DNA from 2 places in the Kiloniella sp. genome. Region 2 is predicted to be linked to the other one. Evidence: riboswitches for the same ligand, from Rfam matches in the RefSeq annotation. Region 2 holds a riboswitch; the other holds the start of a gene.

The links. Region 2 has a riboswitch for cobalamin ahead of ACN0QW_RS14735 (ribonucleoside-diphosphate reductase subunit alpha). Riboswitches for the same ligand answer to the same signal wherever they lie in the genome.
Region 1: linked by a shared signal. The riboswitch ahead of ACN0QW_RS02095 (hypothetical protein) and the one ahead of ACN0QW_RS14735 (ribonucleoside-diphosphate reductase subunit alpha) in region 2 are both predicted to bind cobalamin.

The regions. Positions count from the first base shown of each region.
Region 1 covers NZ_JBLXHT010000001.1:435,628-443,766, reverse strand. The annotation lists gene ACN0QW_RS02130 (pilus assembly protein TadG-related protein) at 1-1,355, opposite strand, end outside; gene ACN0QW_RS02125 (sulfite exporter TauE/SafE family protein) at 1,710-2,423, shown strand; tRNA gene ACN0QW_RS02120 (tRNA-Val) at 2,477-2,551, opposite strand; gene ACN0QW_RS02115 (response regulator) at 2,651-3,007, opposite strand; gene ACN0QW_RS02110 (N-formylglutamate amidohydrolase) at 3,194-4,141, shown strand; gene ACN0QW_RS02105 (hypothetical protein) at 4,528-4,701, shown strand; gene ACN0QW_RS02100 (transglycosylase SLT domain-containing protein) at 4,780-5,676, shown strand; cobalamin riboswitch at 5,751-5,951, shown strand; gene ACN0QW_RS02095 (hypothetical protein) at 5,987-6,331, shown strand; gene ACN0QW_RS02090 (MATE family efflux transporter) at 6,485-7,837, shown strand; gene ACN0QW_RS02085 (sensor histidine kinase) at 7,870-8,139, opposite strand, start outside.
Region 2 covers NZ_JBLXHT010000009.1:114,224-122,362, reverse strand. The annotation lists gene ACN0QW_RS14740 (ribonucleotide-diphosphate reductase subunit beta) at 1-744, opposite strand, end outside; gene ACN0QW_RS14735 (ribonucleoside-diphosphate reductase subunit alpha) at 781-3,630, opposite strand; cobalamin riboswitch at 3,735-3,946, opposite strand; gene ACN0QW_RS14730 (D-TA family PLP-dependent enzyme) at 4,035-5,117, opposite strand; gene ACN0QW_RS14725 (MurR/RpiR family transcriptional regulator) at 5,122-6,000, opposite strand; gene ACN0QW_RS14720 (TRAP transporter small permease) at 6,258-6,782, shown strand; gene ACN0QW_RS14715 (TRAP transporter large permease) at 6,779-8,059, shown strand.

The sequences.
Region 1 (8,139 bases), on a different contig from region 2:
TCAGTGCCAATTTTTTCAAAAGCTTTTTCCAGCTCAGCGGCACTATCAGCCTTGAAATAATAGGGTGCGGTGGTAGCACTCGCGACACTTTTCATCAGGTTAGTTTCAACGTGATATTCGACCACATATATATCAACCCCCGTTGCCTTTATCTGTGCAGCAACGGCTGACAATCGATCATCCATCTCGGATACATTAAGATCCCCCTTGTATGCATCGCGGTATGAACTGGTATTCAGACCGTCAGTCATAATCACAATCGCACGACGAAGATTACTTTTTGTGCTTGCTTGGTTATAAGGTTCACCCGGCATCAAGGCGCGCCACGCCCAGACCAGACCTTGAGCAATTGTCGTTGTGCCTGTGGGGCTAGACAGTTCATCAATAGCAGCTATCGCATGACTTTTTGTTCCGGATAGCTTTGAAATACCCCACGCAGGACAGCGGACAGTATACAAATAACCATTACTGGGGTTCACAACCCTGCGGGGCATTGGTTCCCAAGCTTCCCAGGTCACCCCCCCAACATCAGCATCATATAAAAGGTGATCAGCATCATCGTCGTTGCTGTTATCTGTATAGCGGGCATAGGCACAACCACGCCAGTCACTGTCAGGCTCTGAGATAAATGGAACGGGAGAGTTATTGGTATACCAGTACCCACCCGTAAATGTGTTCAAAGCAGAATCGTAGCTCACGCCACGTTCTGCTACATTCACAGCAGCAGACCAAGGCACCAATCCAACCTGAAGGTTCTCACTCTCGGTCTCATTGCCAAATAACTTATTAACAAGGATTTCAGCGGCATCCTTAGCCGAGCTCAACCGGGTACCAGACCCGTCGGAACTTCCCATTGATCCTGTTGTGTCAATGGAAACCACCACATCCAAAGGCGTAATAAGCCGCGTGACCTCTGAACTGGCTGCCACAGACATTGTCTCTTCACCCAGAACACTCATTAATGTTGTATTCAGAACAGCAGATGCTGAGACCGTCACTTTGGTGCCATTGTCACTAATGATAGGTGTTGCCAGCGTAATATCAACATTCATAAAATCACTTGGAAAATTGGCATCAAAGTACTTGGTAAATTCAGCTTGTAGCTTAACAACGTTGTCTGCGTAAGGTGCAGCAGCCAATGCTGACGCATCCAGAGCTTGGCTTAAACGCGCTTTGACCACATAACCGCGCCCGACATCTACCCCCAAACCAACCATGGCAATGAGCGGCACAACAACCACACCAAAATTTACAAATATAGACCCCTTTTCACAGGCATAGCATGCACCAACCACCTGCTTGATATGCAGAGCAAGCTTCACAAGTCTTATTATTGGCGCTGAAAAAGATGTCATTACTAGCTCACCCTAATGATTTGAGCCCCGTGCGATTACCTGCACCTCTTTTGATGCCATCGCTCGTTCCACTAAAATTTAATTAGCTCACCATGCACTTCTACCAAGTTACAATTAAAAAAAGATTAACGCTAACCCATTATAAAGAAACAATAATTTAGATAAAATTTGAGATTTATTTCTATTTAAAAATAAACTCTATAATAACAAGCCTCTACCGAACAAAAGCAATTTTTTTGAAATTAAATTTCAACGGCAATTATTTTCAGCCTGCGTAATACAACACGAAATACCCGATGCATTTCCAAGCACATTCCCCTAATAAGGTATGAGAAACAAACAACGACTTCTCTGATGGAACTTTATCTCTTTCTTATCATCGCCCTTGCTGGCTCTTTAGTATCAGCCGTCTTTGGACTAGGAAGCGGCTTCATTGCCCTTTCCATCGGCTCACTATTTATTCCCATCAAAGACTGCATTGCCCTGACAACGATCCTGTTCATGGCCTCGACCTTCACAAAAACAATCCTGTACCGTCAGCATATAAACTGGCGGCTTTCAGCAACTATAGCTATCGGAAGCATTCCCTTTTCCTGGCTAGGAGCAGAGACGCTCTCTTCTATTGATCCGGAACCTCTGCGGCCTCTTCTCGCTGGTTTTATCATCCTAAGCGTTATTATTAGCGCTCTTGGTCTTAAATTATCCCTTCCACAAAGAACATCTATCGCCCTGATCGTTGCTGCTTTTTATGGATATATCTCAGGATTACTTAGCAGTGGAAATCCCATCAAAGCGTTAGCGCTGGATCGCATGGGATTTGAAAAACAGTCTTTTATCGGTGTTATGGCGGCGACCGCCCTAGGGGTAAACCTTATAAAGCTAATCAGCTATTCCAGTAATAACATTCTGCGACCAGAACATTATCCTATTGGTATAGCCTTGATAATGATCGCCATATTGTCAGCTTTGGCAGGTAGGAAGCTAATTGGCAAAATTGAAGACCAAAGATATAAACATGGTCTGTCTATTATCCTCGTTTTCTCTGCTATAACTTTGTTATTTAAATAGCTCTCTTAAGAAGCAGGCAAAAGAAAACCCCAAGGTTTCCCTTGAGGTTTTCATGGTGGGCGTAACTGGGATTGAACCAGTGACCCCTTCGATGTCAACGAAGTGCTCTCCCGCTGAGCTATACGCCCTATACCCGAAAAATCGTTTGATAAATACGCAATATTCGGTGAGACAGGGAAGTATCAAACTGCCAAATGTTTGACAAGCCCTTTCGCAAAAGTTTTCACTCACAAAACCACTTTATTTACTTCATCAATCAAATCTCTGAGATGAAATGGCTTGGACAAAACAATATCACTTTTGAATGAAGGGTCTTTTTCCTCCATCAAAATTCCAGAAAAACCTGTAATAAACATAATCTTGATCTCTGGCTGATGGTAACGGGCGATTTTAGCTAGCGCCACCCCCCCTTTTTCCGGCATGACAACATCAGTCAAAACCAAATCAAACCGATGAAAAGATAATGTTTCTTCTGCTTCTTGCCCATTCGAGGCCGAAATTACATTATGCCCCGCCCGCTCCAATGCGCGGCACAGGTAATAACGTAGGTTATCGTCATCTTCTGCAAGAAGAATGTCAGCCATCAGAAACGGTAAATCAATCGAATAAAGTTCAAAAAAATGCTCGACACTTCATTATCATAGCATCAAGAATAGGTATAAGCTTATACATCATTTCACAGCCCACAATCAAAAGAGCGTTATGAGAACGATCCGTCACACCAATAAATCTTCAACCATGTTATTCATTGGACTATTGACGACGATATCATGACCTATGATGTGAATGAAATGGGTGACAAAAATTCGACACCGCAAAACAATAGAATTACGAATGACGAACAAGGCTCGACCAGAGAAACAGAATCCTATCGTTTGCACCTTCCAAAACAGCATACTTTGCCAGTCGTTTTGTCTTCACCTCACAGCGGGAACCACTATCCGGAAGCTTTTGTAGAAGGCTCTAGGCTGGATATTCATAACCTGCGCCGCTCGGAAGACTCTTTTGTTGACGAACTATTTCAAAACGCCCCTAAACTCGGGGCGCCGTTACTTTGTGCACTTTTCCCGCGTGCTTTCGTAGACGCAAATAGAGAACCCTTTGAACTTGACCCACATATGTTCGAAGATGAGCTACCCAGTTATGTAAATACAAACTCGCCCCGCGTTGCCGTTGGATTGGGAACCATTGCCCGCAACGTCACCAGCGAAACACAAATTTACAAAGACAAACTGACCTTTGCCGAGGCGAAAGAACGTATAGAACGATTTTACTGGCCTTATCATAAGGTACTCCGTCAGCTCGTGGATGCGACAAAGCGCAAATTTGGGTACTGCATTCTGATTGATTGCCATTCCATGCCCAAACTGACAACACAGGCCAATGCAATCAGTTCACGCCCATCATCCGTTCATTTTGTTCTGGGCGATCGCTTCGGCAAAGCCGGATCAAGAATTATCACAAAAACCGTTGAGGATATTCTGGAACAGAATTCATACCGCGTTCTTAATAACAATCCCTACCCCGGTGGGTTCATCACCCAGCATTATGGCGAACCTGCTCTGGGTATTAACTGTCTTCAGATAGAGATATCCCGTACCCTATACATGGACGAAGAGAAGATTGAACGCAGGCAAGAATTTGATGATATCGCCTCATTAATGGACGATCTTATTATTGCTGTCGGCTCGATCAAACAGAACGAACTTGATTATTAGAACTTGTTATTTTTCATCCCAACGCTGAAAGCGGGAAACCTTTCAAATAACAGTAGCTCTAAAGTAGCTTAAGGCCATACCTGCAAAGGTAAAAATGTTCAGGTAAATATTGCCGCTCTGTAAGTTAGTATGGTTAAGCATATATTTATGAACTGGACCTCCACTAAAAAAATAAAGACTTTGCCCCACGGCCAAGAACAACCATGAACCATCCAAGATACTGTTATATATCATACAATTCCGATAACAGAGTTTATCTCATCCTGAAAAATAGTAGTTTCCCCACTTCCAAGCGATGAACTTGGGTCAGGTCCAACCTGTCAAAACATAACTGGCCTCAGAATTGCTTATTATAATTCCAAGAGGAATAAAAACTGGAGGAGAAAATGTCCGATCATGAGAGACGTCAGGACTTTCTAATTCGCAAGAACCAAGAGCCCGTTAAAATTTTGGCCCTGAAAGAAGAGAATGTCGGTAAATTTATCAATCGCATAACACGTAAATTTCCAAATGAACGTTGGGAGATTCTACCGAGAATGCTGCCCATTCAAACTGACTAAAAACGAACCTGGCGAAAATTGCATAAAGCAAACGATCACCAGACAAATTGAATAAAACAAGGAAAGGAGCAAAAGATCATGCCAAGTAATCCGCTATACTATCTAGCCTTGGCTGTTGGTATCCTTCTATCAACCAACGCTTTTGCTCAATCCTTGAGTGCGAAAAACAATAGCGATATTTGTGCCGATATCATTACAGAAACAGAGATCAAAAAAAGAATTCCCCTGCATTTGTTACGTGCTATTTCTTTGGTTGAATCGGGCAAATGGGACAAAGAAAAAGGTAGCCGAGTGGCATGGCCCTGGACTGTTATGGCTGAAGGGAAAGGACGATATCTTCCGACCAAACAAGCCGCGATTGCTGAGGTAAAAAAACTCAAGGCTAAAGGAGTCAAGAATATCGACGTCGGCTGCATGCAGGTTAATTTGTACCACCATGCCAAAGCTTTCAAATCATTGGAGGCCGCTTTCGATCCCCCCACAAACATTGCCTACGCGGCCAAGTTTCTTGTTGAACTGCGCGGAAAATCCCCGTCATGGACATCAGCTGTTGGCAGGTATCATTCTTACAACCAGAAATACAGCACACCTTATCGCCGCAAGGTATTAACCGCCTGGCGCGACGAAAAACACCGTATAAATAAAGAACTTCGCCTCGCATCTCTTGAAAAACGAGCTCAAGAAAAGATTGCTCGACAACAAAAGAAAAATACTCAATCCGAAAAAAATCACGCTAGAAATCCTGGCGGCGTTGAAGTGTCCCATTTGAAGCCAACAGGATCGACGCCGACACTCGGCGGTAACCTTCCCAAAACGAGTTCGCGTAAAAAAACAACCTCGGCAGCACCCTCATCAGAAAAGCTTGCCCTAACAGAAAATGTGGAAAGTGCTTCGCAAAAACCCGTTACAACAAAAATAATCGGGCGCTCAATAGCCACGAGGATTCTTTTTAAAAAATTTGAAACCAATTCATAGAAATCCTGCCAAACTTAATGGCGACAGGAACACCAAATTCAATCAATTGACATACCCCATTCCAGTAAAGTAGCTTTACTTTAAATCGCGAGGTTCCCCCTATGGGATGAAAAGGGAATTTGGTGAAGTCTGTAAGACTGACTCCAAAGCTGCCCCCGCAACTGTAAGTGATGAGATATTATCTTATGACCCACTGGCCTAGATAAGGCTGGGAAGGACGGATAGATATCGTTGATCCACGAGCCAGGAGACCTGCCATCGCATTTATCAACCATTAACCCGGGCGGGGTGCACCGGAGGAGAAAATGCAATGACGAGTCACGCCTCTACACTATCTTTCGCTTCTGCGACAGTTCCTTCTAATTCCACAAATGATCCTAAATCTATCATTCATCAGATGCTTATGATGGATGAAGAAACCAGCACGCCACCCGAAGACATTATTCTCGCTTGGGTTTTGAGTCTCCCAAATGAGATCGACCCTGCTTTAGCAGCCATCCAGTTATTGTCACACTATGAAGACATTGTTGATCAGACAAACAACAGCTCTGCAAAAACTATTATGTTTCTGAAGCAAACAGCTGAGTTTCCAAGATCACGGCTGGCAGCAACCACACGCCGGGGATCAAAATACCGGCGCAGATTACATTCCTGATTGTCTAAAATTTGTCTGGGAACCCGCCATTCAAATACTCATATTTGAATGCACTAATTTGTCTTGGCCTAAAATAAAAGTACGATAACGATAGAGCATGGGATATAAGTCAATTCCTTTATCCCGTTCTCTCCACATCAAAGTACTGAACTCTTGACCAAGCTGCCTTCCCATTACACACACATTCTGGCCTTAGCGGTTCCGCTAATTCTATCAAATTTGACAGTCCCCCTACTGGGTGCTGTCGACACCGCTGTTATGGGTCATTTACCAGACCCTGCTTATATCGGCGGCGTGGCCGTAGGGGGAACAATTTTCAGCTTTCTCTTTTGGGGATTTGGCTTTTTGAAAATGGGGACGGTCGGTTTTACATCTCAGGCCTTTGGGGCTCAAAACTTCCCGGAGCAGCAGGCGTCCTTTCTGCGCCCCATACTCCTTGCGTTATTATTTGGGCTCCTCCTCATCGCCTTGCAAACACCTCTGTTACAATTGTGCATCACGTTGATCGATGGCAGTGAAGAGGTTCAGAACCTAGCCTTTCAGTACAGCACCATACGGATATGGAGTGCGCCTATTGCCCTGTCTAACTACGTCATTATTGGCTGGCTTATTGGTAAGGGGGAGCCAAAATTAACATTTATCCTTCAAGTCATAATAAATTCTGTGAACATTCTGTTGGATTTGTTTTTTGTCGTACAACTTGACTGGGGGGTAGAGGGTGTCGCGCTAGCAACAGTGATCGCAGAAGGTGTCGGCTTCACTGTAGGTTTGTGGATCATTCTACAGAAGTCCAATTTCTTCACCTACAAAATTGACTGGCAGAATGTTTGGCTTCGTTCTCATATTTTTGCCTTGTTCACCGTAAACCGGGATATCTTTATTCGTACGCTATGTCTTATATTTGCGTTTGCATATTTCACAAAATTAGGCGCAGGCATGGGGGATGAGATCCTCGCGGCCAATGCCGTGTTAATGCAGTTCCTCTATTTTTCAGCATATGGCTTAGATGGCTTCGCCCATGCCGCTGAAATCACAACCGGGCACGCAAAAGGGCGAAACGATAACATTGAATTCAGAAACGCAGTTAAGGCCAGCAGCGCCATGGCTTTCCTGACATCCATTCTATTCGTTATCACCTTTTATCTGTTTGGGCCGTTAATTGTCGGTTTATTCACCGACATATCAAGCGTCAGATCAACCGCCACAGAGTTCATTTACTGGCCCATACTTATGCCACTGATAAGCGTGGCAGGATTTCAGTTTGACGGCATATTTATCGGAACAACACGAACGGTTGCTTTACGGAATGCCATGATACAATCACTGCTCATCTTTCTGATCAGTGCATGGTTTCTAGTACCTATGTGGGGAAATCACGGATTATGGTTGTCGATGATGCTGTATATGGCAACGCGCGGGTTAACCTTATTCAGATATTACCCAGCCCTTGCAAATTCCATTGGGGCAACGTCTGGTGAGGCAAAATCCATAGAGCAAGCGACTTAGTAGCCGCAACATTTGTTCGGAAGGTGCTTTATTTATTCACCGCTTTGCGGAAGAGAAACAATAATAGAGAGACCGCCATCTTGGCGATTTTCAGCCCGAACATAACCGCCAATCGCTTCAACGTTTCTACGGACGATCCAAAGACCGATCCCCATGTGATGAGAGGAACTTCCTCCCTTAATCTGCTCTGTATCACTGTTAGAATCATGACCTGTTTTTTTCGGTCGATAAGAAACATATCTCTCAAAAATACGCTCAATCTCACTTTCAGGTACGCCCGGCCCACGGTCACGCACAGCCAG
Region 2 (8,139 bases):
TTGATACTGTTCCGCTATCCCGACCATTTTGTTCCGGCGACCCAATGATAAAATTTGGGCAAACCCTGTATAAAACCACATACCTTCAAAAACGACATAAAAAGCAATCAGGTCTCTTAAAAAGGCCTGGTCTGCTTCAGGAGTGCCCGTTTCAAAGTTTGGATCATCAAGGCTTTGCGTGTATTTCAGTGCCCATGCCGCCTTGTCTGTTATCGACGGAACTTCGCGATACATGTTGAATAGTTCACCTTCTTCAAGGCCTAGGCTTTCCACGATGTATTGAAACGTATGTGTGTGGACCGCTTCTTCGAAGGCTTGCCGTAATAGATACTGTCGGCATTCTGGATTTGTCAGGTGGCGGTAAATTGCAAGAACAATATTATTGGCAACGAGAGATTCCGAAGCGGCAAAAAAACCAAGATTACGCTTTAACATTTTGCGCTCGTCGGGTGTTAAGCCGTCTTTGGATTTCCAAAGCGCAATATCGGCCTGCATTGAAACTTCTGTCGGCATCCAATGATTATTACAGCCCGAGAGATATTTTTCCCATGCCCAATGGTATTTCATCGGTAAAAGCTGGTTAACATCAGCACGAGCGTTAATCATTGACTTGTCATCTACAGAAACGCGTGCAGCTCCGCGGTCAATGGTCCCCAAACCAGTGGTGTCTGTGGTTGGTGCATTGCCTCTCGGATGAGTTCGTTTGGCATTTGATTTGGTTGTTGGTTCCGACCAATCAAGCATATTTATATCCCTATTTCATTATTTGATGAGGCACGGTTACTGGCATGCTTCACATTCTGGATCATCGATCGAACAAACTTGCCCTGTGCTTATTGGCGTTGTCATGTTTGTTGCGACGGCATTTAGTTTCCCATCTGTTCCTTTCAGAGTGGATTTCTCTACGTGAGTTGCTGATTTTGACCTGAGGTAATAGGTGGTTTTTAGGCCACGTTCCCATGCAAGCTGATAGAGCGCATCAAGAGCTTTCCCACTGGGATTGGCCAGATAGAGGTTTAGAGATTGTGCTTGATCAATCCATTTTTGTCTTCGTGCAGCGGCCTCAATCAAAAAGGCGGAATCAATTTCAAAGGCTGTAGCATAGAGGGTTTTAAGGTCTTGAGGAATGCGGTCGATTTCTCCGATGCTGCCATCATAGTATTTAAGGTCAGAAATCATGACGTCATCCCAAAGATTTAAGGCTTTTAGATCATTTACCAAAGATGCGTTAACGACGGTGAATTCACCTGACATGTTGGATTTTACGAAAAGATTTTGATAGGCAGGTTCAATTGATTGGGAAACGCCACAGATATTTGAGATTGTTGCCGTGGGCGCAATTGCCATTGTATTTGAATTACGCATTCCTATTTTTTTGACGCGCTTTCGAAGTTTTTCCCAGTCAAGTTTGCTGCAGGTATTGTATTGAAAATTGGTGCGTTGTTCTTCTAGAAGTTTCATGGAATCTAGTGGTAAAATACCCTTTGACCACAGAGAACCTTTGAAGCTCGCATAGCTTCCCCTTTCTTCAGCAAGATTGCTTGATGCTGTTATTGTGTGAAAGGATATTGCTTCCATACTTTCGTCAGCGAAGGTAATTGCAGCATCAGAACCGTATGGAATTCGTTGTTTTTGCAATGCATCTTGAAAGCCCATTAGTCCAAGGCCGACGGGACGATGTTTCAAATTTGATTTGCGGGCTTCCGGGATGGTGTAAAAATTGATATCGATGACGTTGTCGAGCAAGCGCATCGCTGTTTTTGTTGTTTTCTCTAGCTTGCTATGATCGATACCGTTTTTAGTGGTATGCGCGGCAAGGTTAATAGAACCCAGATTACAAACGGCAACTTCGTCATTGGAAGTATTAAGTGTAATTTCCGTACAAAGATTTGACGAATGGACGACGCCAATGTGATTTTGAGGTGACCGAATGTTACAGGGATCCTTGAAGGTGATCCAAGGATGTCCTGTTTCAAAAAGCATTGTTAACATCCGGCGCCATAGATCTATCGCACGTATTTTTTTGTGGGCACGAAGTTCCCCGTTTTCGGCTTTTGTCTCGTAATTTTCATAGGTTTGTTGGAAGTCTCGACCATAGAGATTATGGAGATCCGGTGTTTCATCAGGCGAGAAAAGAGTCCATGAGGCGTCTTCCCTGACACGTTTCATAAAAAGATCGGGGACCCAGTTGGCGGTATTCATGTCATGGGTTCTGCGACGATCATCTCCGGTATTTTTTCTTAAGTCGAGAAATTCTTCTATATCCAAATGCCATGTTTCAAGGTATGCGCAAACTGCTCCTTTACGCTTTCCCCCCTGATTCACAGCAATGGCCGTGTCATTGGCAACTTTTAAGAATGGCACCACACCTTGACTTTCGCCGTTTGTGCCTTTGATGTGTGCACCGAGACCCCGCACAGAAGTCCAGTCATTTCCGAGGCCGCCAGAATACTTTGCCAGCAGTGCATTATCTTTGATCGACTTGAATATATCCCCTAAGTCATCTGAGATGGTTGTTAAAAAACAAGATGATAATTGGGGGTGTTGTGTGCCCGAGTTAAAGAGTGTGGGGGTTGAACACATGAAATCAAACGAGGATAAGAGGTCATAAAATTCGATAGTTTTTTCTTCTCTATCTGTTTCGCGCAGAGCAAGGCCCATGGCGACCCGCATGAAAAATGCCTGTGGCAATTCAATGCGGTTTTCATCTTGGTGAAGAAAATAACGATCATAGAGGGTTTGTAGGCCCAGATATTGAAAGAGCGTGTCTCGTTCTGGTTTTATTGCTGCGCTTAAGCGGTCTAAGTCATATCTAGCGAGTTCAGGGTCCAAAAGTTCTGATGTCAGCCCCTTTTTTATATATGCCCGGAAGTAATCTGGATAAATATCGGCAATTTCGCTCTGGGTTGCTGTTTGATTTCGCTCAAAGATAAATGACAAAACCTCTGTGCGAAGTTTGTCGAGTAAAAGCCTTGCCGAAACATAGCTATACTCAGGTTCTGTTTCAATCAGGGTTCTTGCTGCGAGGATTGGTGCAAGTGCCAGTTCAGAAGAACTGATGCCATCATAAATATTCCGTTTTGTTTCCGATAAAATCTTTTCTTTAGAGGTGTTTTTTAATCCATCGCAAGCTTCGGCCATGATGGTCTCTAGGCGATTTTGGTCTAGGTCAACTTTTGATCCATCTGGTTGTGTGACACTAAAGTCTCGTTGTGATTCTGACGGGGCGTTATTTTCAGTTTGGCGGTCCTTGTTTCTTTCTTCACGATAAAGAACGTAGGCCCGTGCAACCTTCTGGTGGCCGCCGCGCATTAATGCGAGCTCGACCCGGTCCTGAATATCTTCGATGTGAAAGGTACGTCCCGAGGTGTCTCTTTGAGTAAGGGACTTAGTGATCTCTTCCGAGAGGGTGTGAATGGTATCGTGAACCCGAGGGGAGGCAACAGCATTAGAGCCCTCTATGGCGATAAATGCCTTGGTGATCGCGGTGGTGATTTTTTCGGGTTCAAAAGGGGAGACTTTCCCATTCCGGCGGATCACTTTGTAGTCTGTACCAGAAGTAACAGGAGTGTCTTGATTGGCGCTGGAAATTACCTCACCCGGTAATTCGTTTGATTCTATGAGAGACATGCATTGGCCTTTTTTGTCTGTGTAAGGACAGGGCCAAATGATTTGCGGATAACATGAACAGAGAGTCCATGATGCCAGCAACACCATCGGAGCACCCCGCCCGCGGAATTGACTTTTATCGGGGCAGGTCTCCTGGCTTGCAGATCAATGCTTTTGTCCGCCTTCCCAATGCAAAAAATGACATCAGTGGCATAAATGACAGTAGCTAACTGCTTACAGTTGCGGGGGCAGCTTCGGGATTGCGATTGTATCACGCACCGAATTCCCTCTTAGCTTCCGAATGAATTTCGAAAGAACCTCGATATCTATATCTGGTATGCTAAAGTTGTCAGTGTGTCAATCAATAGTATTTTCGTCTCAAGAGACTTGTTGTGGTGTTCCGTAGGATTTGGGTAGAATTTTGATTAAGTTACCAAGCCGCGAGCAAGGACGGGTGTTTTTACGATGTTTCCTGTCTCTAACAGATATACATGATCAACCATATTGGACACGACGCAGACGTGGTTGGGGATGATATGAACTTGATCCCCAACTTTGGGTGACCATGAGCTGTTACTAAGGTCAAGGGTGCCGTGTTCTTCGCTAAGGCTGGTGATTTTTGCATCTGGTGCTTCTTTGATTAAACCGAAACTCTCCATGCCCAATAGGTCGGATGTCAGCATTTTTGAACCTGCGTCAATGATGGCCCGATCTTTTGTTGGTTTACTGACGATGGTTGTTTTGACGGTAACCGCACAATCACTAATCGCACACAAGCCAGCTTCGATCAGGGATCTATCGTTATAGATATAGGTGCCTGATCGATGTTCTGTTGCGACAGATACTTCTTGGGACCGCCACATATTTGGTGTTCCGCCATTACTTACCTTGGGACAGGGGATGCCATGTTTGATTAATAGATCTCGGGTGTTTTTGAGCCAATCATTTACATCAGTTTGATTGCCCATTGGAGGGTAGGTCATTAGCCCACCTAACGATAACCCCGCTGTGTTGTGAATGAGCTGTGCGAGGTGAAGTGCCTCTTGTGCTGACTGAACACCACATCGTTTTGCCCCGGTGTCACATTCAATTAAAATTTCCAGAGGTTTTTCTTCTCTTGTAAAGGTTCTTGCGAGCCCTTCAATTACATATTCATTGTCGGCAACCACTGATAAAGTGCATTTTTCTGCGAGTTGAGCCAGTCGATTTAATTTTTGATCTCCAATAATATTGTAGGTGATGAGAATATCATTGATGCCCGATGCCGCCATGATTTCAGCTTCACCGATTTTTTGACAGGTGATGCCAATTGCTCCAGCTTTAATTTGACGCTTGGCCATACATGGTAGCTTATGTGTTTTTATGTGAGGGCGTAATAGAATGTCGTGCTGATCACAATGTCCCTGCAATTTTTCTATGTTCTTTTGGGCAATAGCAACGTCGATCAAGACAGCGGGTGTTGAAATGTCATTGATCATGGATGGTTTCGTTTCGGCAGAGCAATCCATTCTATCAATCCCCGATTGGTTGTGGGTCTGTGTTCCCGTGCAAAGCTGTAAGAGAGGCCCTGATTCGACGTAGCTTTTCTTTGGTTTTTTCGGGCATTTTACGTGCGACAGAGGCTGCGAGGACATCAATGACGGCAAGAAAAACCAGGCGAGATGCTGTTGGTTTATATATGTCAGGGTCTTCTGGAAGTTCCAGACCAACGGTGAGAGAGCAAACTTGCGACAGTTCTGAATTTGGCTTTGTCAGGCACATGGTTGTGGCACCGTATTGATTGGCAATTTTTGCCGTATCTATAAGAGCCCTAGGGGTGCCTGTTGATGAAATGAAAAACATAAGGTCATCTGGGCCTAGTGTTGCAGCGTGCATTCTAAGTAAATAGGCGTCATTAAGGGATAGAGCGGTAATGCCAAGACGGAAAAACCTGTTTGCTGCGTCAAAAGCAACTGTTGTTGATCCGCCGCCGACACCACAAAAAATAAGTGTTTTTGTGCGAGCAAGGGCATTGACAGCGTTCGATATTTCATCTGGATTAATTTGGTTTTTGGCAACTTCAGTTGTTGATATTAGGGCATCAAGGACCTGATCAATAGTGCTGTCTGTTGACGTTACGGTTTTATCCGAGCGTGAAAGGTATTGCATGCTGACGGCAACGTTCTGCGCCAGCTGAATTTTGAAATCTTTGAAGCCATCACAGCCTAGTTTCCGGCAGAAGCGAATAACGGTTGGTTCGCTGACGTTACTAAATTTGGCCAGTGAATTAACACTTATTTGGCTAACACTTTCTAAGTTATTAAGTACATAGGTGGCCACTTGTTGTTCGCGTGCTTTAAAACTACCGTCCATTTTTTTTATTTTAGTTATGAGATCAAAAGTAGCAGCCAATGGTATGTCCTTGGTTGTTCGTGTTTAAGTTTCTTGTGCGTAAACTGAGTGTAATTGCTTTGTATCTAGTCGTATTGTTCATAAACAATATACTACGTAGTTAAATTACACAAATAATCATTTTTTGTAATAATATCAGGGAATATCCATAAAACTACGCTAAATTGACTCTTTATGAAGTTTATTTACGTAATTTTACTTTACATATATCGATTCTGAGCAGTAGATGTAGTTAAATTACATTTCTGGGAGGGGTGATGAAAGCTTTCGCTGCAAAAGCCAGCAAAAGGTTGAACTGGGCGGTTGAACGTATTGTCGCCTTACTGATGCTGTTATTGGTTTTGGATGTATGGCTCGGTGTTGTTGATCGTTACCTTTTCCATTGGCAACTGCCTTGGCCGGAAGTTTTAGCCCGATATCTGATGATTTGGGCTGCGCTGTTAGCAATATCTGCGGGTATTGCAAGGCGTGAACACATTGGCCTCTCTATTTTAATTGATCGATTACCCCAAGGCATTCGTCGACCACTGCTTGTTCTTGTGGATGTCATAACTTTTGCTTTGTTTGCTTTTCTTTGCTGGTACGGAATTGATTTCGCCATCGGGGGTGGTAATCGACAAGCAATGATTTTCGGCATGACATTGGCAATGCCCTTTGCGGCCATACCAGTGGCCTCTGCGGTTGCAGCCGTTCAGGTTTTGTTGGTCGCGATGAGGGACCAAGGCGAAGTAATTATTGATCCGAATGATAGCCTGTCATCTGGGGCGGGAGCAGTACAATGATTATCGGGATTGCTTTTGTTGTTTTAGTTTTGATTGGTATGCCAATTGGTTTTGCCCTGGGACTGACTGGTGTGATTGGCTTAATTGACATGGGCGGTGGTGCTTTCTTTGCGCTTGCCCCAAGTAAAATGTTTAACGGGTTAAATATCTTCCCATTTTTGGCGATGCCTTTTTTCATCCTTGCGGGTGAGATTATGAATCATACCGGGATTACCCATCGTTTGGTGAATCTGGCTCAGGCGTTGGTTGGCCATTTCCGAGGTGGCCTGGCACACACCAATATGTTGGCATCTGTTTTCTTTGCCGGGTTGACCGGGGCGGCGACTGCGGATGCAGCCGCCTTCGGTAAGACGTTAGTTCCCGCAATGGTCAAGCGTGGTTATAGCCGGGATTATGCCTGTGCGGTGACTGCGGCGGGATCAATTATTGGGCCAACCATTCCACCTTCAGGGTTGATGGTTGTTTATGGTTCTTTGATGGGGGTGTCTATCGGAGGACTGTTCGCGGCGGGAATTCTACCGGGATTATTGATCTGTATTGTTTGTATGATTGTGATTGCTGTTGGGGTTAAAGCGAATAACCTTCCCGAAGCAGAGGAACGATCCAGCCTGAAAGAACTCTGGCAGATCTTTAAATCCTCTATTCTGGCGCTTTTTATGCCGATTATCATTCTAGGCGGTATTCTAGGTGGCATTGTTACGCCGACAGAGGCTGCCTCTATCGCTGTTGGCTATGCACTTTTTATCGGTGTCGTTGTCTATCGGGCGATTACAGTTCCTGACTTTATTGGAATGTTGATACGCACAGCCCGAATTACGGGGGTGATCTTTGTCATTATTGCTTTTGCAGCGATCCTTGGTTGGTGGATGAGCTTTAATCGTATTCCACAGGAAATTGCCGAAGCGATATTATCTATATCGAACAATCCTTACATCATTATTGCATTGGTTATCGTGCTACTTCTGGCGATTGGCATGATCATGGATATTACAGCCATATTGATCTTGCTTGCCCCCGTTCTTGTCCCTTTGACGGAACAAATAGGTCTAGAGCCTATTCATGCGGGGATCATTTTTGTTTTGGCCTTGAATATATCTTTGATGACCCCGCCCGTGGGGGCGTGCCTTTTTGTCCTGTCGTCTGTGACGGGGGAGAAGTTAGAGCGTATTGCCGCAAAGCTTTGGCCCTTCTTGATTGCCGAAGTAGTCATTCTGTTCATTTTTGCTTTTTGGGAGGACCTAGCCATGACCCTTCCGCGATTACTGGGGTTCGCCTGATCCTCGCGAGATAAGGAGTGGCGACTGCTCCTTCACCTTTTTGAAGTTACAGACGCACGTTTGGGAAAAAGAAATATAAT